DNA from 3 places in the Synechococcus sp. R6-10 genome. Region 2 is predicted to be linked to each of the others. Evidence: predicted binding sites of a transcription regulator. Region 2 holds the regulator's gene; each other region holds the start of a gene.
The links. The regulator NtcA, encoded in region 2, controls nitrogen genes in cyanobacteria. The targets are predictions, from matches to a motif close to GTANCNNNNGNTAC.

Region 1 (11,801 bases), on a different contig from region 2:
GGGCACCGGCATCGGCGGCATCCGCGTCTTGGAAGAGCAGCAGACCATCTATCTGCAGAAAGGGCCGGATCGCTGTAGCCCCTTCATGGTGCCCATGATGATCGCCAACATGGCTGCGGGTCACCTGGCCATTCATTTTGGCGCCAAAGGCCCCAATTCCTGCACAGTTACGGCCTGTGCCTCTGGCTCCAACGCCATTGGCGATGCCTTTCGGCTCATCCAGAGGGGAGAGGTGCAAGCGGCGATTACAGGTGGCACGGAAGCGGCGGTCACCCCTTTGTCCATGGCGGGGTTCAGTGCCATGAAGGCCCTTTCCACCCGCAACGACACCCCGGAGCAAGCCTGTAGGCCCTTTGATCGGGATCGGGATGGCTTTGTCATGGGGGAAGGAGCAGGGATCCTGGTGCTGGAGGAGTTGGAGCACGCCCGCGCCCGCGGGGCCAAGATCTATGCGGAGATAGTCGGCTATGGCCTCACCTGCGATGCCCACCACATGACCAACCCTGCCCCCGGCGGCGAGGGAGCGGCCCGGGCGATGCGGCTGGCCCTCAAGGATGCCGGGCTTCAGCCTGGGGATGTGCAACACATCAATGCCCATGCCACCAGCACCCCTGTAGGGGATATCGCCGAGGTCCAGGCCATCAAGTCGGTCTTTGGCGAGCATGCCCCCCGTTTGGCCATCAGCGCCACCAAGTCCATGACCGGCCACCTGTTGGGGGGAGCGGGCGGCATTGCCACGGTGGCCACAGCTTTGGCCATCCACCACGGCTGGGTTCCTCCCACCCTCAACTTGGACAACCCCGATCCCGAGTGCGAAGGGCTGGATTTTGTCCCCCACAAGGGGCGGCAGATGGCCGTTGAGGCCGCTTTGGTGAATGCCTTTGGGTTTGGTGGGCACAACGTCACGCTGGCTTTGCGCCGCTACTCTCCCGATTGAAAGGCTTGGCCTATGTCTTCTCCCGAAAGTTCGTCGCCCTCAGTTCGTCAACAAGCCTTGGCCGCTTTGACGGCGGAGCTGGCGCAGCAGGGTCACCCGCCCGAATATGCTCAGCACATGGCGGCGGCGGTTATTTTTCAAGCGGATTTGGATCTGTGTGCAGCTCAATTGGCGCGGGTGCTCAGTTGGCTGAAGCAAAACCATCCTCAGCTCTATCCAGAGGCAGTGCAATTGGTGGACGCCACTCGGGAAGAGTTCGAGCGTCGCGTCCAAAATGGATAGACAAGCCATCTGCTTTGATGCAGTTGGGTTGCGGTCGTTAGCAGAGGGTGATGTCCCCCCTATGGGACTGCAAGGGGTGATCTTGAGCTGGAGTGGAGTGGTGGCCGATGACGAGAACTTGCACCTGCAGGCCATCAACCAACTGCTGGTGGAAGAGAACCTGCGCCCCTGGAACCTGTGCTGGCCCAAGTCTGGATCCCCTGGGCAGCGGGAGCTTTACCGGCTGCAATACCTGGGCCGACCGGATCGAGAGCGCCTGCCGGCTCTGTGGGGGGAGCAGGGGCGGGTGCTCAGCCCCAAACAACTGGAAGAGCTGCTGAAACGCAAGGCCCTATACTACCGACAGGCTTTGCAGGGGCAGAGGGAATTGCCTCTCATTCCCGGTTTGGCGGAAACTTTGGAGACGCTGGAGCGGCTGCAACTGAAGGTCGGCCTGCTGTGCGGCCAATCGGCAGCCGAGGTGGCCGCTTTTCTGGAGCGTTTCCAGTCCTGTTGCCCGGCCCTGATACAGTTGACCGATGGGGGATCCTACCGAGTGACGGGGGATGATGCAGGCCCAATGCTTTCCCCAGGACACTTGCACCGCCTGCTTTTGCAGCGGATGGAATTGCCTGCCCAGGAGTGCTTGAGCATTGAGGCCACCTACCCCGGCATTCAGGCAGCCCGTTCGGCAGGGATCCCAGTCCTGGCGCTGGCTACCTTCTTTCCTCTGCACATGCTGCAGCGGCGGGCCAATTGGGCGGTGGACGGCTACCACCAGGTGGAATGGGATCGCATCCGGAACTGGTTTGCCGGCGGGCAAGACCGTCCTTCGACCCCAGTTGAAGGAGAGGCGGAGGCCGGTTCCTTCAAGGGATCCCAGGGAGGTCAGCCCCAGCCCTAGGGCAGGATCAGCATGCCATCCCCAAAGGAATAGAAGCGATACCCCTGGTCGACGGCCTCTCGGTAGAGATCCAGCAGCCTTTGCCGCCCGATCAGCGCAGCCACCAGCATCATCAGGCTGGAGCGGGGCAGATGAAAATTGGTGACCAGTCCTTGAATCACCCGCCAGGAGTAGCCGGGGTAGATGAATAGATCGCTTTTCCCCTGCCAAGGCTGCAAGGTGCCAGAGGCTGCCGCGGTTTCCAAAGAGCGCACCACGGTTGTTCCCACCGCGATCACCCGCCCCCCTCGGGCTTGGGCTTTTTGGATGGCTGCCACCGTTTCTGCCGGCACCTTGAGCCACTCGCTGTGGAGACGATGTTCGGTCACCTGCTCCGCTTCCACCGGTCGGAAGGTACCCAGGCCGATGTTCAGGGTGATGTAGGCCGTTTGGATCCCTTTTTGGGCCAGCCGCTCCAGCAGCTCCTGGGTAAAGTGCAGCCCTGCCGTGGGAGCAGCCACCGAGCCGGGGTGTTTGGCCCAGAGGGTTTGGTAGTCTTCAGGGCGAACTTGTCCTGAGCCCGGGGATCCGGAAGCCTTGATGTAGGGAGGAAGCGGGATCCGGCCCACCTGTTCCAGGATTTCCTCAAAAGGTTGCGCCCCTTCCCACTCAAACTGCACCACTCGCCCGCCGGTTTCCAGATCCAAAGCCAGAACGGTGGCCCTCAGCCCAGAGGGGGATCCCTGCTTGCTCCAAAAACCAATCCGATCCCCCACCTTCACCCGTTTGCCCGGCCTGACCAAAACCCGCCAGTTCCACGCCTGATCCGGCAGAGGTTGGGCGGCGGCAGGGATCCCTTCCAGACAAGGCTCCAGCAGCAACACTTCGACCCGCGCCCCGGAGGGTTCCTTGGCCCCGAACAGGCGGGCCGGGATCACCTTGGTATCGTTGAGAACCAGCAGATCCCCCTCCCGCAGGTAGTCAGGCAGATGGCAGAAGCGGCGATGCTCGTGCCTATCCGGGTACACCACCAGCATCCGCGCCTGATCCCTGGGCTCCACCGGCGTTTGCGCAATCCGATCTGGAGGGAGGGTGTAGTCGTAGGAAGCTGTGAGCAGATCCGGATTGGGCTCCCTATCGCCCAAAGGCTCAGCCTCACCGGGGGGAGCGGCAGCAGGCGAAAAAGAGTCAGGCATGGAGATGAATCAAGATGGGGTTCTACGTGGATCCAGCATAGCCAACCGGATCCCGCCAACCCTCTCCCTTTTGAGGGAAGCAGCTAAACCTTGGCCACCACCACCTGCTGCGGCTGATCCTGATACTTGCCGGCGCGGTCGGCGTAGGTCACTTGGCAGGGATCCCCTTCCAGAAAAAGAAGCTGTACCACCCCTTCGTTGGCGTACACACGGCAGTCGGCGCTGGAGGCGTTGGAAAACTCCAGGGTGAGATAACCCCGCCATCCCGCCTCAGCGGGCGTCAGGTTGGCAATCAGGCCCACCCTGGCATAGGAAGATTTGCCAATGCAGATCACGGTAATGTTATCCGGAACTTGCAGCCGCTCCAAAGACACCCCCAACCCATAGGAGTGGGCCGGGATGATAAAGTAATCCCCCATCTCGTCGTGGTGCAGCTCCACCGCTTCCAGATTCTTGGGGTTAAACCGCTTGGGATCCACCACCGTGCCGGGCACATGGCGAAAGATCTTGAACTCCACCGGCGACAGGCGGATGTCGTAGCCGTAGGAGGACAGCCCGTAACTCAAAACAGGCCGAGATTCAACAGCGCGCACCAGCTCAGGACAGAAGGGCTCAATCATCCCTCGCCGCGCTTGCTCACAGATCCAGCGGTCGTTTTTCAACATGGCTACAGCCGGCTTCCTGGAGAGTGAGGGCACATCTGGTGGACAAGCTCCAGTCTTATTGGGACTCCGCCCCCCTGACGCGACCCGTGTTGCCTAGGTCTTTCGGAGCGGAAACTGTTTGCGCTAGCGGTGCGGAGCAACATGGGCTGCTGTAGGCATAGCACCTGTGCCGCTGACTTGAGGGGGATCCAGAGAGCAGGCAACATTCGCATCGGCAGTGCGGAGCCCTGGGCCTGGGATGCCACGTAGGCGCAGCTGCGTGATCAAGTCCGCCCGCTCCAGAAACGAATCTGGCATCTCCGGCCCGGTGATCACCATGTCCATGGAGATGGGGCGTTGGTCGATTAAGCTCAGCACTTCCGCTTCTGGGATCAGGCCCAACTTCACAGCCAAGCTCAGCTCATCCAACACCACCAAGTCATAGCGGCCACTCCTGACAGCCTCCTGGGTAAATTGCCACAGCTCATCCAATGCCACCCGCTCCTCAGGCTCTAGGTGAGGTGTATCGATGCAGCGGTGCAGGCGACAACGAACCCACTCCAAGGATCTGCCCAGGGAGAGACGATTTTCGGGCCCCTGATTGATCCCACCCTTGAGAAATTGCACGATCAGCACCCGCGTTCCCTGGCCTGCCAAGCGCATCGCCTGAGCCATGACGGGCGTAAACATGCCCCGGCTGGGGTGGGTGTAAAGCTGCAGGGATCCCTGGGGAACCAACTGGGCGGAGAGGGATCCATTCTGCTGAAGGAAAAGCTCGCCGGCAGCAGGGCTGGCTTGAGCCGCAGGCTGTTTGGCGCGGGCTACAGGAGCAGCATCCTTGGAGGAAGGCATAGGATTTGGAGAAGCAGTGCAAACCACGTTCTATCTCGCGAGCAGGCTAGAGAACACGGCCCTAGGTTATAGGGCCTACAAGTGGTGGAGAGCGTCGGCTATGGATTCCATGAAACACCACCTGTGCGTATCCGTCAATGAGTCGGTTCTGCTTCCGGCCAGCATACAAATCATCCTAAATAGAGTAATAGAAAATACAATCCTTGCCCATCCTAGCCTTTTGGCACAAGAGGCAATACCTGAAAAGCTTTGACAGGGGATCTCAATAAAATTTCAGGCCTAGCCCAGAAGCTTGTGTGTGGGGCTATCTCACTTGAGTATAGAGGTGCTCTATAAAAATTTGAGAAAAAGATCAATTTCTTCCAAATAAGATTAACTCTCACAAACAGGAATGCCAGTACCAGCAGCCCACCCACGAGAGAGGAGCAAGGGTCAACCTACCCCAAAAGCCTTGTCCACCAGGAGAGATAGTCATTTTTAAAATAGCTATACATTTGGTCGGGAGCCGGGTAGGCCTACACATTAGCGAACATTCGTAGTAGAGAGAATTGTAACCAAAAGTCCAAGGAGTTAATTTCTAACCTCGAGAGTGAAGAAATATAAATTCGTCAATCATCTTCGTCAAAAAATGGATTATTGACAATACTTTTTTGAAAACCAGCATCTGATTTAGCAGAAGCGTAAAGAATTGCGTGCCTTTTATACTCTGAGGTCGTCTTCTTCAAGAGATCGCCTCTTTGATCATTTTTCTTACCGGTCTCAAGGCCAATGTTTTCTACTTAATTTAATCTCTATTTCTGTTATGAGAAATGAGCATTGGGCGTTCAGTTTGGATCCCACTTAAAATTGACCTGAAAAAGCTCTGGGGCTTTGGGTGCTGAGATTGCCGGGATCCCATTGCGCAATCAAAGCCGAGTCCTTCCTCTGGCGAGGAGAGATTTTTGTTGAGAAGGTAGATCCAATCCTGGAGAATACCTGCCCCCTCCTCCAATCAGCCAGGAAGTCCAGGGATCCCACCCTCGATCCCTGGATCAAAGGGAAAAGACTCCATCCCGCCGGCACAAAAGTTTTCTGTCACCGACTTGGGCTTGGGAAAAACCCTAGGCCATTGTGAACTCGGGGTGTACGCCGCCGGGATGGACTGGGATCCGTCTCGCTGTTGAGTGGGCTGGCTTCTGGGTGTCGGTGTTCCCAATTGACGGCTTCTCCCCCCAGCACCAAGGTGGAAGCATTGCCCCCATCCAAGTTCAGGGCATGGCGACAGCCCAATTGCTGCATCAACTGCGCCATCTCCAGCAGGGTAAGCCCTTGGTTTTCCTGGGCATTGCCGGCGGTCACCAGCAGCAAATGTCCGCTGTCCAGTTGGCCAATGGCACTGCGGGCGGCTCGCTGCCGGCGAAAGAGGGGTTGAAATGCCTCCAATCGGGCATCCAAAACCACCTGTCCATCCAAGAGCAAGAGCGGCCCTGCCCCTAGGATGTGGGGATAAGCTTCCAGCTCGGGCGGATCCAAGCGCAGATAAAAGCTGAGGCGATCCCCAGGAACCAGCTTGCGGGCTTCTAGGGCACCTTCTAGCCCCCGCCCTGCCAATACATACCCCTCACTGGGAATCTGTACCGTTAAACTGCCGGCCAGGCCAGCCATCAGAATCTCTTGCACCCGATCCTCCCGCACCATCACGAGCATTTCGTCGTCCGTTTGGGTGGTGTAGGTGGATCCCCAGTCGGGGGTAAACTGGGAGATGCCGGGCAGGATATAGCCTGTATTGATGCCCACCACCGGGATCCGGTCCCCAATGGCATTGCGCAGCTCTGCTTGCATCCGCAAACGGGCAAAGCGCACGGATCCCCCTTCTTGCCCTGCCGTCCCATCCGACCAGGCGATGACCCCACGACCCAAAATGGGGCTGGAGATCCAACGGCCATCCCGACGAATTGCCCCCAGCGGCTGACGGGTGTTGCGGTTGAAAAACCCACCGTTAATGGCGGCTACTGCTCCCTGTTCGGGGCCAAAGGAAGACAGCTCCCCCAGACCCACCAGCCCCGCAGGTGCAGCCCAGATAGGCCGCAGTTGGCCCGCTGCGAGAGAAATGACCACGATAGAAACGGGGATCCGATTGTCTCCAACCCAAACCTCCTTCTGGTACAAAGGGATCCCTTGCACCACCCGCACCGGCTGCACACCGAGGGTCACCTGAGCTTGAGCAGCCACGCTGGGCAAAAAGAGAGCAGCAGTGCAGGCTAACCCCCAGCCCATGACCCAGGCGCTCAGCTTGGTTTTGGACATGTCTTCACGTCTTTAGGGCTTCACCATTGTCATTGGGAGATGATTATCCCCCTGCGGCAAAGGTTCCCATCACAATGAGCGACAACAGGATCCCGGGAAAGAGCAGCGTCACCAAGATCAGCAGTTCGGATAGGGTCATTGGGGAATGCTACCTACTTAAGGATTGAGCCAACACAGCAGCCCTAATTTTCACCCTAGCGATCCTATGGAAGTGGCCCAGGATCCCTTTGGGATCCCTTAACACTCGATCACCGGTTTGGCTGCCCGTGCACGCCATCTCCGGCAGTATCCTGGCAAGGGGAAAGCCTCATCCAACGGTTCCTATGGGCATCCAAGGCAAACGCATTGCCGTCGAACCCGGCCATCTTCGCCCCTGGCTCAAAGAGGCTGTTTTGGCAGGGGGTGGCGAAATTGTGCCCCTGGCAGAAGCAGAAGCCTTGGTCTGGGCCGATGCCTTTGATGTGCCCGGCCTGAAGTGCTGTCTGGCGGAAGGGAAAGGGATCCGCTGGGTGCAGTTGCCCTGGGCGGGGGTAGAGCCTTTTGTCCGGGCAGGGGTTTTGCATCCTGCCTATGTGTGGACTTGTGGCAAGGGAGTCTATGCTCAACCGGTGGCAGAACATGCCTTGGCCTTGACCTTGGCCAGCTTGCGCGACTTGAAGATCCGCGCCTTGGCCCAAACTTGGCAGGAGGGCTCCGGTACCAGCCTCTGGGGTAGCCGTGTGGTCATTTTCGGGGCCGGGGGCATCGCCCAAGAGTTGATCAAGCTGTTGCAGCCTTTTCAGTGCTCCATCGACGTGGTGCGTCGCAAGGCGGATCCCTTGCCGGGGGCCACGCGGGTGGTGACACTCGCGGAACGGCAAACGGTGTTGGCAGGGGCAGATGTGGTGATCCTGGCTTTGGCCCTCACGCCGGAAACCGAGGGGATCATCGCCCAAGCTGAGTTGGAGCAGATGGGATCCCAGTGTTGGTTGGTGAATGTGGCGCGAGGAAAACACATCGTGACCCCCGACTTGGTGGCCGCCCTGCAGCAGAGGGTCATTCGCGGGGCTGCCTTGGATGTCACGGATCCCGAGCCCCTACCGGATGGGCATCCCCTCTGGAGCTTGCCCAACTGCCTGATTACCCCCCACACTGCTCTTACCGATGCCATGATTGTCCCAGCCCTCTCTAAGCGGGTGCGAGAAAATGTGCGGCGCTTCCGGGCCGGGGATCCCTTGCTAGGGGTGGTGGATCCGGTTTTGGGGTATTGAGTCCTCTAGCCCCCCTCCCTTGGGGAGCCTGGGATCAGAAACATTTGACGCCAAACCCTACTGCGGAGCCATCTCCTGCACGCGGGCAGCAATGGCCTCTGCCATCTCCTGAGTGCCGACGGGATCCCCTGTGGCCAGGTCATAGGTGACCTGCTTGCCCTCGGCGATCACCGCCTGCACCGCCGCCTCCACCCTTGCGGCAGCCTCCCGCTCTCCTAGGTAGCGCAGCATCATCGCCCCGGAGAGGATCAGAGCGCAGGGGTTGACTTTGTTTTGGCCGGCATATTTGGGAGCAGAGCCGTGAATGGCCTCAAAAACCGCAATGCCGTCGCCGATGTTGGCCCCCGGCGCCACCCCCAGCCCGCCGATCATCCCCGCGCACAAGTCGGAAATGATGTCCCCATAGAGGTTGGTGAGCACCAGCACATCGTAGAGCTGCGGCTTTTGCATCAGTTGCATGCACATGTTGTCCACGATGCGATCTTCAAACTCGATGTCGGGGTACTCCTGGGCCACCTCCCGTGCCACCTGCAAAAACAAGCCATCGGTGAACTTCATGATGTTGGCTTTGTGCACTGCCGTCACCTTCTTGCGGCCATTCTGGCGGGCGTACTCAAAGGCAAATTTGACAATGCGGCGGCTGCCGAAGTCCGAAATGGGCTTGATGCCAATGGCGGATCCCTCGCGGATGGGTTTGCCGGAGAGGCGCATCATTTCCTCCCGCGCTTGGATGGCTTCCGGCGTGCCCCGTTCAAACTCGATCCCGGCATAGAGATCTTCAGTATTTTCCCGCACCACCACTAGGTCAATGTCTTGAAAAGGGCTTTTGACACCGAGCATGGATTTGGCCGGGCGCAGATTGGCGTAGAGATCCAGCTCCTTGCGAATGGCTACGTTGACCGAACGAAAGCCAGTACCTACGGGAGTGCCAATCGGCCCTTTGATCGCCACTTTGGTTTCCCGAATGGACTCCAACACCTGGGGCGGCAAGGGGGTGCCGTATTTCTCGATCACCTCCACTCCTGCTTCTACCGGGATCCATTCGAACCGAACCCCAGTAGCCTCCAAGACCGTGGTCATCGCCTTGGCCACTTCCGGGCCGATGCCATCCCCAGGGATCAAAGTCACACGATAGGCCACAGATGCTTCTCCTCGCAGTGTTAACGACAGCGCAAAAACTCCGCCTTGCCGGCGTGAGAGGATCCCTCCACCAGACAGGTTAGAGAACCGGGAACCCTTGAGCTTAAACGACTATAGAACAGGTTGAGACTGAAAATGCTGCGTCTGCTACCTCAGAAAAGGGGGGGCTAGCCGCAAGATCGGGGACTCGGCGGCAGAGGGACTCGCAGCTCTACAACTGTGCCACTGCCAAAGCGGCGATTACGCCAAGCAATGCTTGCCCCGATCAACTCGGCTCGGTAGCGCATGTTGAGCAACCCGTGTCCATGGCCAGACGGCTGGGCGGGATCCGCCCCACTCTTGGACGCCGGCATACCGCAGCCATCGTCGATGATCTTCAGCTCCAAGTGGGTGTAGGGAGCCTGAGGGTTGATAGAGGAACCGGCGTCCTGTTGAACCTTGGGCTGAATGATGAGATCGATGCGCCGTGCCCCCGCGTGTTTGACGATGTTGTTCAGAGCCTCCTGCACGATGCGGAAAATGTTGCTCTGGCAGGTGGGGCTGAGACGGGAGAGCAGGCCATCGGCTTGGTTGTCGAAACGGGTGAGGAGAGGATGGGGGGAACGTTGGGCGGCCCGTTCCAGGAGACTGCGCAGAGCCGGGCCAAGGTTAAAGGCCCGCATGGCCGTCGGCTGCAAATCTTCCACGATCCCGCGCAATTCGGCCATGGTCTCTCGCAGTTGGGCGCTCATGGCCCGCAACTGAGCCTGTCCGGCTGGGCCAATGGTCGGATCGCCGGATAGCTCTTGGATCTGGCGAGACAAAGCTCCCAGATCTGCCAAGGTTTGGTCGTGCAAATCGGCGGCCAACCGACGACTTTCCGCCTCTCGCCCCTCGGTTAGGCCCCGCAAAGCTGCTGCCGTCGCCTCCTGACGGCGAACCTGCTCGTAGAAAGAGGCCCGCTGCAAGGCTACTGCCGCAATGTCCGCCAGCGCGTTCACCAAGTCCGTATCTCTGGGGGAAAATCCGGCGGCTTCTGAGGCGATATCGGCGGTTTTGCTTCCCCGAACTGCCGGCTCAAACGGCGGCATGAAGGCGCAAAGCACCCCGGCCACCTGGCGAGCATCGGTGACTATCGGCACACCCAACAGGGAGCGGATGCCCTTTTGCAGCAGATGGCGGCGGGCGTGGGCAGACAATGGGAAGGTGTTGACATCTGGAATCAGCAGCGTGTTCAGGTGGCTGTAGCAATTGACCCAGAGGAGCTGGCTTAGCTCAGGGGGCAGCGTCTGTCCCCTTTGGGAAGGGATCCCCGGCTGACGGCAATACTCTTGGATGATGGCCAGAGGTTCTGCAGGAGCGCCGGCCAAGGGTTGCTGAGCCAAAGGACTCCGTCCCGCCTGTGGTGGGGCTGTTGCTCTGCCTACGGCAGGGGAAGGGGAACCGCAAGGCTGTCGCGACGAGGCTGCGAACGGCTCATGGCCACTGCAGGGCGCCACAAAACTGCACCGCTCAACCTGCAAAGCCTCTGCCATGCCCTCGAGGGCAATCTGCACCACCTCCTGGGGATTGTAGGTGCCGCTGAGGCGCTGGGCAATCTGGCGCAAAAGGCTTTCCCGCTGGGCAGAGCTACGGGTTTGCTCGTAAAGCCGCGCTTGCTTGAGGGCGATCCCCGCCTGCTCGGCCACGGCTTCTGCCAACTCCAGATCCTCCGGCTGCCAAGGACGAGGGGTCAGGGAATCGCTGCCAGGGTAGCGGATTAGGGCAATGCCCCCCAACAGTTCTTGGGGCCTGTCCGGATGCTCAGAAGCAAATAGGGGCACCAACAACAGCCCACTCCCCTGGCTCTGAGGCTTTAGATCGGCCCAGGACTGAGCCGTCTGCGGCTCCGGCACCACCACAGGCCCCCTCAAGGTGGCGAGCAAACTGGCCCCCAAGCGCAACTTGGCTCGAATCGTCTCCGGCAAGTCCGGCGGGATCCCAGGCTCAACCCAGGGGCAATCTGGGGATCCCACCAACGGCCCCCTTGTCGGCAACAGAGTGTCCAGCAACGACTCCGTCCCGCCCACGCGAACGGTGGGGGAAAGCTGCGGCGCATAAAGGCCAACAGGGTGTAGCAGCTCCTGCTCCGGCTGCCAGAGGGCCAAGATACACACATCTGCCTGAAAAGCCGCCCCGATCTGCTGGGTGATCGCATGGAAGAGGGTGGTGGGCTCCAGGCTGGAGCGAATCGCCGCCGTGATCGAGTGCAACAGAGCCAGCCGTTCCGTCTGCTGATGGGCATGCTCGAACAGGCTGGAACGGGTGAGGGCAATGGCCAGTTGAGAGGCCACCGAGCGCAACAGCTCGATCTCCTCCGGCTGCCAAAGGTGG
Region 2 (4,501 bases):
ATGGGCGGTGTCTATGCCCAGCCAAGTTTGCGCGGCGGCGGCGAGTACGGAGAAGAGTGGCACCAGGCGGGCACCAAGCTCAACAAGCAAAAGGTGTTCGACGACTTTATTGCCGCTGCCGAGTGGCTGATAGCCCATGGCTACACCAACCCCGCCAAGTTGGCCATCTCCGGCGGCAGCAACGGCGGCCTGCTGGTGGGGGCCTGCCTGGTTCAGAGGCCGGAGCTGTTTGCAGCGGCCCTGCCGGCAGTGGGGGTGTTCGACATGCTGCGCTTTCATAAGTTCACCATCGGCTGGGCCTGGATCTCCGAGTACGGATCCCCGGAGAACCCGGAGGAATTCAAGGCCCTCTACGCCTATTCCCCTCTGCACAACCTCAAGCCCGGCACTGCCTATCCCGCCACCCTGATCACCACCGCAGATCACGACGACCGGGTGGTGCCCGCCCACAGCTTCAAGTTTGCCGCTGCCCTGCAGGCAGCCCAGGGGGGATCCCAGCCCATCCTCATCCGCATCGACACCAAGGCAGGGCACGGGGCCGGCAAGCCCACCAGCAAGCTGATTGAGGAAGCTGCCGACCGCTGGGCCTTTTTGGTGCAGGTGCTAGGGATCCCCTGGGACGGAACGGGAAGTTAGCGAGCTCTAGGACCCAGGCCCACCCGACCGGCATAAACTGCCGCTTCCCCCAGCTCGTCTTCGATGCGCAGCAGTTGGTTGTACTTGGCAATGCGCTCGCTGCGGCAGAGGGATCCGGTTTTGATCTGCCCGGCACGGGTGGCCACCGCCAAGTCGGCAATGGTGGTGTCTTCCGTCTCGCCAGAGCGGTGGCTGATGATGGTGCGAAAGCCGGCTTGAACTGCCAATTGGATGGCCGAGACGGTCTCCGTCAGGGTGCCGATTTGGTTGGGCTTGATCAAAATGGCGTTGGCGGCGGCGCTGTCGATACCCTTTTGCAGGCGGGTCAGGTTGGTTACAAACAGGTCATCTCCCACCAGCTGTACCCGGGATCCCAGTTGAGCGGTCATGGCTTGCCAACCGGCCCAGTCTTCTTCCGCTAGCCCATCTTCAATGGAAAGGATGGGATAGTTGGCCAGCAGTTGCTGGTAGTAAGCCACCATATCAGCCGCGCTGTGGGCTTTGCCCTCAAAGTGATATTGCCCATCCTGCAGCAGCTCGTTGGCGGCCACATCCAAGGCCAAGGCGATATCTGCTCCCGGTTTGTAGCCTGCCTGTTCAATAGCCGTCATCAGCAGATCCAAAGCCGCCGCATTGGAGTCGAGATCAGGAGCAAACCCCCCTTCATCCCCCACACCGGTGGACAGCCCCTTCTGCTGCAGCACTTGTTTTAGTACCGCAAACACCTCAGCCCCGTAGCGCAGCGCCTCGCGAAAGCTGGCCGCTCCAATGGGCACAAGCATAAATTCTTGAATATCGACGTTGTTGTCGGCGTGGGCGCCGCCGTTGAGCACGTTCATCAGCGGCACCGGCAGCAGGTTGGCAAAGGGCCCCCCCAGGTATTTGTAAAGAGGCAAGCCCACTGCTTCCGCAGCCGCTTTGGCTGTCGCCAGAGAAACTGCCAAAATAGCGTTGGCCCCCAGGCGGGACTTGTTGGGGGTGCCGTCCAGGTCGATCAGCAACTGGTCAATACGGGCTTGGTTGAGGGCATCTTCTCCCTGCAGCTCCGACTGGATGGGGCCAAGGATGTTTTCCACCGCCCTCAGCACACCCTTACCGCCGTAGCGTTTGGGATCCCCGTCCCGCAGCTCATGGGCCTCGAAGGTACCGGTCGAAGCGCCGCTGGGAACCTGCGCCAAGCCCGTCGCCCCATTGGCTAAACCCACCAGGGCTTCTAGGGTGGGGCGTCCTCGCGAGTCGAGGATCTCATGGGCGGTAATCCACTCGATGGCCGTTTCCACAGTTACACCTCAGCAATTGGCTAGATAGCTCTGGCCAAAGCCAGATCCCCCCATAGACTAGTAGATTCTTGCCCGCGATCCGGTCAGCTTCCAGAAAACTTTAAGTCTGTCCTTTAGGTATAGAGATTCTTCAAGGCTGCAGCAGTAGATTGAACATAGGCCGGCCAGAGCTTCAACCAACCGTCGAGCGGGGTTTGCCTAGGCAGGGTGCTGCTCAGGAGGTGTTCTCCTCTTCCTTCTAGGCAAAGCGATGGCTCAGCCGCATCGGGTCGTGTACGGTGATCTTCTTCTTGTGAATGGAGATGTACTTCTTCTTGCGCAGCTCTCCCAACAGGCGGGTGATGGTGACGCGGGTTGAGCCAATGGCCTCGGCAATGGCCTGGTGAGACAGCTTGAGATCGATGGTGACCCCATCTGGGCCAGGCACCCCGAAATCGCGACAGAGGATCAACAAAAAGCTGACCAGACGGGATCCCATGTCGCGATGAGCCAGCGTCTCGATCATCATCTCCGTTTGCAAGATACGAGACGACAGGCTTTTAACCAGCAACATGGCCAGTTCGGCGTTCTCCTGCAAGGATTTTTCCACCTGCTCGATCGGCAGAGAGAGTAACTCGGTAGGTGTAAAAGCCACCGAGTGATAAAAGCGGTCGGAGCGCTGTCCCGTGATAAAGGAGAGCACGCCGAAGATGCTGTTTTCCCGCAGGAGGGCAACGGTGATTTCCTCTCCCATTTCGTAGACCCGCGAGAGCTTAACGGCTCCCTTTACCAAAAAGTAAACCCGCTCCGCCGGATCCCCTGGAAAAAAAATGGTCTTCCCGCGCTCAAACGTTTCGATAACCGGAGGATGGTGAGGGCCTCCCAATTGCTTGAAGGCTGTGATCAGAGATTTTTCCGCTACGGCCACCGCCATACTCATCAACCTTTTAAGGTCAGTTTATACCTAAGATCAACCTATTAAGATCAATCTAGAAGCATTAGGCTAGGTTGCAACCCCTTGACTTCAGAATCGATGATGATACCAAGATTTACCCTAAAGTAGAAGGTTCTGCCCAGGCATCTTTGTAGCACGTGCTACATTTTTGAGTCTCGTTTTTGCCCCAGAAAGGGATCCCCAACCGAAAGCAGGGGTTAGGATAAGAGCCATTGTCGCTGGGGGTTGCGTCGGCCCTTGGCGGTAGAGAGTGGAGTGGGTTGGAACATTCTATCTATCTATGGGGATCCCAGAGGTTACTGTTGCTGCACCTTCTCAACTGAGCCGCCAGCATTTCACGGTGCGGATGCCGGATCCGGCCAATCACCTCCTGGAGGTGGAGCTGCTGCTCCGAGAGGTGGAGCCAAAGATGCCTTTGCGGCTGCGACTGCCGGTGTGGACGCCGGGATCCTACTTGGTGCGGGAGTATGCCCGTCATGTGCAGGAGTTTCAGGCGGCAACTGAGCAAGGGATCCCTTTGGCCTGGCGGAAGGTGGATAAGAATACCTGGCAAATCGATCCGCCGGGTTCTTCTGCTGTGAAGGTGTGCTATCGGGTCTATGCCTATGAGCTGACGGTGCGCACGAACCATCTGGATTTGACCCACGCCTATTTCAACGGGGCAGCGCTCTTCCTCTACGTGCCCGGTCGCGAGCGGGAACCCTACACTTTGACGGTGATCCCCCCCAAGCCGGATTGGCACATCGCCACCAGTTTGCGGCCCTTGACCTCTCCTTCTGAGGATCCCACTTCCGGCCAGTCTTTTGTGGCGGAAGACTACGACGAGCTGGTGGATAGCCCGGTGGAGGTGGGCCTGCATCGGATGCAATCGTTTGAGGTGGAAGGGATCCCGCATTACCTTGTGGTTTGGGGGTCGGGCACTCTGGATGTGGAGCGGGCTGTCGCTGATGCTAAGGCGATTGTCAAAACCACAGCCGCGTTTTTCGGTGGGCTACCCTACGACCGCTACTGGTTCATTGTGCATTTGTCGCCGGGAGGATTTGGTGGCCTTGAGCACAAGTACAGCACCACCCTTCTTTACTCTGGGCTAGAGCTGCATCAGCCAGAGTCCTATCGGCGCTTTTTGTCTTTGCTGGCCCACGAGTTGTTTCATGCCTGGAATGTCAAGCGTCTGCGTCCTCTGGCATTGGAAAAGATCGATTACAACCAGGAAAATTATCTGGAATGTCTGTGGTTTTGTGAGGGGGCGACCAGCTATTACGAAAACGTCATCTTATTGAGGGCAGGGATCCTCAGTGCCGGCGATTTCTTGAAGATTCTTTCCGAACAGATTGGTCGCTTGCAGCGTACTCCGGGCCGGGCCGTGCAATCGCTGCGGGAGTCCAGCTTCGATACCTGGATCAAACTCTACCGCCCCCACGAAAACACCCTCAACAGCCAGGTTTCTTATTACTTAAAAGGGGCTTTGGTCTGTTGGCTGCTGGATCTGCACATCCGTCACCTTTCCGGCGGTCAGGGATCCCTGGATACGGCTTTGCAGGATCTGTGGCAGCGCTTTGGTCGGTCAGAGAAGGGCTACAGCGACCAAGACTTGCGGGAGGCGTTTGAGCGGGCAGCCGGTGCCGATCTTGGCCGGTTTTTCTCCGCCTAT
Region 3 (5,456 bases), on a different contig from region 2:
AGTTCAGCAATGCTCCGATCCGGCAACCCCAGGTCAGACCGAGCACAACGGCTCAAGATTGCTCCGAATCGGTGGCAGCAGTAACGAAGTCGGGGTAGGCCACGTTGCCATGCTCGCCCACATCCAAACCGGCGATCTCTTCCTCGGCGCTGGTGCGCAGGCCGGTTACAGCCTTGAGGATAAAGAACAGGATCAAGCAGGTAATAAAGGGCCAGAGGAAGTAGGCCAGAGCGCCCACCACTTGTACCCCAAATTGGGCCCAGGTGACCTCTTCAGCATAGTTGGCATTGGCAAAGAAGGGGATCCCTGCTGCCAACACCCCCCAGATACCACAGGTGCCGTGTACCGAAATCGCGCCCACCGGGTCATCAATTTTCAGCACCGTATCCAGGATCACCACCGAAATCACCACCAGAATCCCGGCCACCGAGCCGATGATCAGAGCACCCAAAGGATGGACGCTATCGCAAGGGGCAGTGATCCCCACCAAGCCGGCCAGGACACCGTTGGCGGCAAAGGTCATATCCGGCTTGCCAAAATGAACCCAAGAGGTGAACGTCGCCCCAATTGCTCCAGCCGAAGCTGCCAGCAGCGTATTCATGGCAATCCAGCCAATATCGACAGAGGCTGCAGTGGTGGAACCGGCATTAAACCCGATCCAGCCCAAGGCGAGGATAAACACCCCCAACATCCCCAGCGGCAGGTTGTGGCCGGGAATAGCCCGCGGCTCTCCATTGGGGCCGTACTTGCCAATGCGAGGGCCAAGCGCAATCGCACCTGCCAAGGCCGCAGCGCCGCCTACCAAATGCACCACCCCCGACCCGGCGTAGTCGATGTAGCCCAGATTTTCCAGCCAGCCGGCTGTGCCGCCGTTGTAGTCGCCGAACAGCCCGTTCCAGGCCCAACCCCCAGAGATGGGGTAGATTAGCCCAGAAATAACGATGGAGTAGATCAAGTAGGCCAAGAACTTGGTGCGCTCTGCCATCGCTCCGGAAACAATGGTGGCGGCGGTAGCGGCAAACACCATCTGGAAGACAAAGAAAGTAAAGGGCCAGCCATCTGCCTCGTAAGCCTGCTGCCAGCCAAAAGCAAACCAGTCAGTGCCGAAGAAGCCAGTACTTTTGCCGAACATGAGGCCAAACCCGATGAACCAGAAGGCGCAACAGCCCATGCAGAAGTCCATCAAGTTCTTCATCATGATGTTGGCGGCGTTCTTGGCGCGGGTAAAGCCCGTCTCTACCATGGCGAACCCCGCCTGCATGAAGAACACCAAGGCTGCTGCCACGATCGTCCAAACAACGTCAGCGTGTTTCTGAACTTCCTCGGCCTCTTGAGCAAAGGCAGTTCCCTGGCCGAATAGAAAAACCAGCGCAGCCATTAGAGCGGCAGTCAGACTCCACTTGGCCGGTCGCCAAAGCCACTGGGGCACCTGGCTCTTGAGCTTTTGGATCATTGTTGTACTCATGCTTTTCGACTCACCTAAAGTGACAGTACTTCTCGCAACACATTACCCGAAAAGTAGGGCAAGAACACCTCATCAGATATACAGCAAAAGAGACATGAAGCAAACTCACACGAGGCTCAGGCCGGGCAACCCAAACCCTGAACGTGATCCCTTCTCATAGGGCATCTTGGTTGAGTTCGCCAGTGCGGATGCGGATGGTTTTTTCGACGGGGCTGATGAAAATCTTGCCATCCCCGATTTCGCCGGTGCGAGCCGCTGCAATCAGCTTCTCCACCACCGTATCCACCAGGTCATCTTCAACCACGATCTCCACTTTCAGCTTTTGTAGGAACTCTACCGTGTACTCGGATCCCCGATAACGCTCGGTTTGTCCCTTTTGGCGACCAAAGCCCCGCACTTCACTTACAGTCATGCCGACAATTCCGGCATTGACCAAAGCAATTTTGACCTCATCCAACTTGAATGGCCGGATTACGGCCTCGATTTTTTTCATTTGCCTCCTGCACCCCGGACAATTCCGCTAATTTCTAACACTACTGACACCTGCAAATTGTAAAAACAGATACATTTTTATCTCCTACTGAAGATGCTTACCACTCTGGATTTGCTCCCGTCAAGACCGGAAGGCCAAGCTTAAGCTACCTTAACGGGAGGAAGTCTCCGATGGGGTCTCACCAACATCCACGGGCGGCTGAGGGCTAAGAGAGGCCAAGCTGGCTGTAATGAGCGCTACCGCAAGCCACCACAGCATTTGTACCTGGGGACGATACCAGATGGTATCCACCAAGCCGTGGGCCATCATGCCGGTGCAAGCGGCCAAGCCTGCTGCCACCCACAGACCCTGGGGATCCCGCAAGTTGAGCAAAGTTTTCCAGCATCTCCAGCCGTGATCCCAGAGCACCAAGAGAAACCAGGCGAAAGTTAAAGATCCGATGAAGCCAGTCTCTACGGTGAGCTGCAGCGGCACTGAATAGGCTCCAAGGGCGCTGAAGTTGCCTCGTTGGTAGAGGGGATAGACGCGGTTAAAGGCAACATTGCCGGGGCCGATCCCCAAGATGGGAAAGTCGCGGATCATCTCCAGCACCGCCGCCCAGACATTGAGGCGAAAGTTGTTGCTGGTATCCAACCGCCCCCAAAAAAGGCTCTGCACCCGCAGCCGCAGGGAGCGTACCGTCAGGATCCCGAGCAACAGAGCAGCCCCCCCTCCGCCCAACAGGACCGGCAAGGCCCAACGCCGCCAGCGGGCTGGCAAATCGACAGAATGCCACTGCGCCAACAGCACGGCCATCAGGGTGAGCGTGGCCAGCCCCCCAATCCAGGCGCCACGACTGTAGGTGAGCAACAGGCAAATCAGGTTCACCGCCGTCGTAAACCCGGCCAGGAGTTTCGCCCCCCAACTGGGCCAAATCCAAGTGGCGGCCAGCCCCAGAGGAATGACCGGGATCAAGTAGCCCCCATACAGATTTGGATTGCGCAGATAGCTGTACACCCGCGTCAGACCCGCCAAACCCGACTCCGGATCCACCCAGGTGGCCAGTTCTGCTGCCCCATAAAAGTATTGCCGCAGGCCGTAGACCCCCATCACCAAGCTGACCAAAAGCAGGGATCCAACGATCCCATCTCGGAATTGGGGTTTGCGCAGCAGACGATGCAACAACAGATAACCAGCCAGGTAGAGAGTCAACTTCAGCCAGCCATCCCGTGCTGCGTAGGCAACCGGAGAGAGAATCGTTGCCAAGGTGGCAATTCCCCAGAAAAGGCCCAGGGGCAGATGCAGCGGCAGCCCAATCGGCATTTCCACCAAAGCGCACAGGCCCACCAGAGCAGCCATAGCCAGCAAAATCAGGCCCAGGATGCCGGTGGAGCTTTGTGCAGAGAAAATCCAGTAGAGCAGCACTAGCCCCAGGCCAATCCGGTCGGAAGTTTGAACCAATACGCTGCTCTTCCCCCAACTTTGCAGGGATCCCAATAGACGACCCAAAAGGCTTCCCTGCCACCAAGCCTTGATGGGAAAATCGCGCAGCAGAAAACCGTGCCACCGTTGCGTTGCTCGTTCCATAACCCTCCGGAGCCTGTTGGGCACAAGTTCATACGCCCCAAGTCACCTTCCGATTGCGTCGGTGGGACGAAGTTCTAGCTTATATCCCCAGAGGCAAGGAGACAACGAAGAAGAGCGCAACCTCTTATCGCGCCAGCCGGACAAAGTACCCCTCAACAAAAACAAAGAACCGGCTGACTCACAAGACTCTACAAGAAAAGGCATCGAAGAGTTATCAAAGTTGGGTTTTCAATCTTAAGAACAAGTCTCTGTAAAAAGCAAAGAAGAACAGCAGGAAAAACTACAAAAAGCTCTATCTCAATCTTCAATCAAATGTTGGATTGCCGCAATCGAAGATCTCCTGACCTACCACAGACCGATTCTCAAAAGATTCTTCAGGCAACACAGGCTAACACTTGACCTTGAGATCCTCTTTCACCTTCGGCATTAGGAGAAGGGATTTGATCGCCTAAGCGGGATCCAGACCAACCTTCCTTGGCTCTAACTGCGTTCTGGGAATTGGAGTTGGAATAGTGAATCTGAATACGAGTAGGACGGCCCAGACCCAGGGCGGATCCCATGCAACGGGCTAAGATTTGCACCTTAAACTCAAACTCGCCAATGCCATCCATAATCTTTAACCCTGCAGTCTCTGCTCCTAATTCAACTGTAGGAGAAGGTCTACGAAACCTCTTCAGTGGGAATACAGAACTTTTTGAGCTGCGGAGACTTCTGGATTATGAAAGTTATGTAAAGATGCCTTTGTTTTCGCCAGACAGGGCGAGTACTTGACCTATTCTTAAACAACTTGAGTCAAGCTGGGCTCGGTATCTTCACTTGGACTGACTCCCTCCACCAAGTTGAGCAGGGATCCCAGCCAAACCGCTTAGACAAGGTGAGCTGGCTTACGCAAAATGAAGTATGGGGAAAATACGGATGAGGTGGGAAGGGGTGAGGATGAATGTCGAGACAAAGATCCGAGATAAAGATCATCTTGGGCTTGGGCTGTGGGATCTGTCTGGGAGCGCTCTCTGCTGAGGCCAGTACTCTCCAGGTGCAGGTGAGCCCTCCCGATCCCCTTTTGGGGTACACCGTTTCTGTGCAAATCACAGCCGCACCGGAAACTTTGCTTGGGGATTGGCCTAGGGTCAGCCTAATCCATCCCGATGGCACACAAGCCCACTACCCAGCTTTCCAGATAGCGGCCAACCGTTGGCGGGCGTTGATCCCCACTACCCCTTTGGATGCTCCTGGAGCTCGCCAGATTCAGATCCAAGGGTTTATCCAAGATGCCATCCCACCTCCCTTGCAACTGTCTTTGCAACCGCGAGAGTTCCCCGTTCAAAGGATTCGCCTACCGGCGGGGGCCAGCGTCTGGGCCACAGAGGTGGAATGGACTAAGGTAGAGGCTTTTCGGCAGCACATCAGCCCGGAGAAGTACTGGCAAGGGTATTTTCACCGTCCAGCCCAAGGCCCGGTTACCACTGCGTTTGGGGTGCGCCGCTACTACAACGGCCAGTTTGCGGAAGATTATTATCATCGCGGTATTGACTATGCAGGCCCTGTGGGGGCAGTGGTGGTGGCTCCCGCAGCCGGTTGGGTTAGGCTGGTGGGCTACGAATCGGAAGGCTTTCGCGTTCACGGGAATACCATCGGCATCGATCACGGCCAAGGAGTGACCAGCTTGTTGCTGCATTTGAGCCGCATCGATGTGCGAGAGGGAGAGTGGGTGGAAGCCGGCCAGCCGGTTGGGGCCATTGGGGCTACGGGAACGGCTACGGGGCCCCACTTGCATTGGGGGCTATTTGTCCACAACCATTCGGTGGATCCCGTGCCATGGCTGCATTTGGCTATTGAGTAGATTGTGAATAAATGGAGATCTCCGCTGGGAGATTGGGGATCAATCGGTCGAAGCGTGCCCGTTTACCTGTACTGGGGGGATGATACCTATCG

Region 1: NW837_RS06775 (cob(I)yrinic acid a,c-diamide adenosyltransferase) is a predicted target of NtcA. The motif match lies at 4,958-4,971, and genes of this name have one in related genera.
Region 3: NW837_RS00135 (P-II family nitrogen regulator) is a predicted target of NtcA. The motif match lies at 2,018-2,031, and genes of this name have one in related genera.

What each region holds. Positions count from the first base shown of each region.
Region 1 covers NZ_JANSHW010000212.1:2,038-13,838, reverse strand. The annotation lists gene fabF (beta-ketoacyl-ACP synthase II) at 1-937, shown strand, start outside; gene NW837_RS06795 (hypothetical protein) at 950-1,219, shown strand; gene NW837_RS06790 (HAD family hydrolase) at 1,281-2,102, shown strand; gene queA (tRNA preQ1(34) S-adenosylmethionine ribosyltransferase-isomerase QueA) at 2,099-3,277, opposite strand; gene dcd (dCTP deaminase) at 3,361-3,942, opposite strand; gene NW837_RS06775 (cob(I)yrinic acid a,c-diamide adenosyltransferase) at 4,066-4,773, opposite strand; gene NW837_RS06770 (phosphodiester glycosidase family protein) at 5,848-7,059, opposite strand; gene NW837_RS06765 (D-isomer specific 2-hydroxyacid dehydrogenase family protein) at 7,383-8,309, shown strand; gene NW837_RS06760 (isocitrate/isopropylmalate dehydrogenase family protein) at 8,367-9,449, opposite strand; gene NW837_RS06755 (GAF domain-containing sensor histidine kinase) at 9,617-11,801, opposite strand, start outside.
Region 2 covers NZ_JANSHW010000413.1:225-4,725, forward strand. The annotation lists partial or broken gene NW837_RS11390 (prolyl oligopeptidase family serine peptidase) at 1-636, shown strand, start outside; gene eno (phosphopyruvate hydratase) at 633-1,916, opposite strand; gene ntcA (global nitrogen regulator NtcA) at 2,155-2,829, opposite strand; partial or broken gene NW837_RS11405 (M61 family metallopeptidase) at 3,131-4,501, shown strand, end outside.
Region 3 covers NZ_JANSHW010000003.1:217-5,672, forward strand. The annotation lists gene NW837_RS00130 (ammonium transporter) at 53-1,465, opposite strand; gene NW837_RS00135 (P-II family nitrogen regulator) at 1,620-1,958, opposite strand; gene NW837_RS00140 (IctB family putative bicarbonate transporter) at 2,109-3,524, opposite strand; gene NW837_RS00145 (M23 family metallopeptidase) at 4,465-5,364, shown strand; partial or broken gene NW837_RS00150 (DNA polymerase III subunit delta) at 5,419-5,456, shown strand, end outside.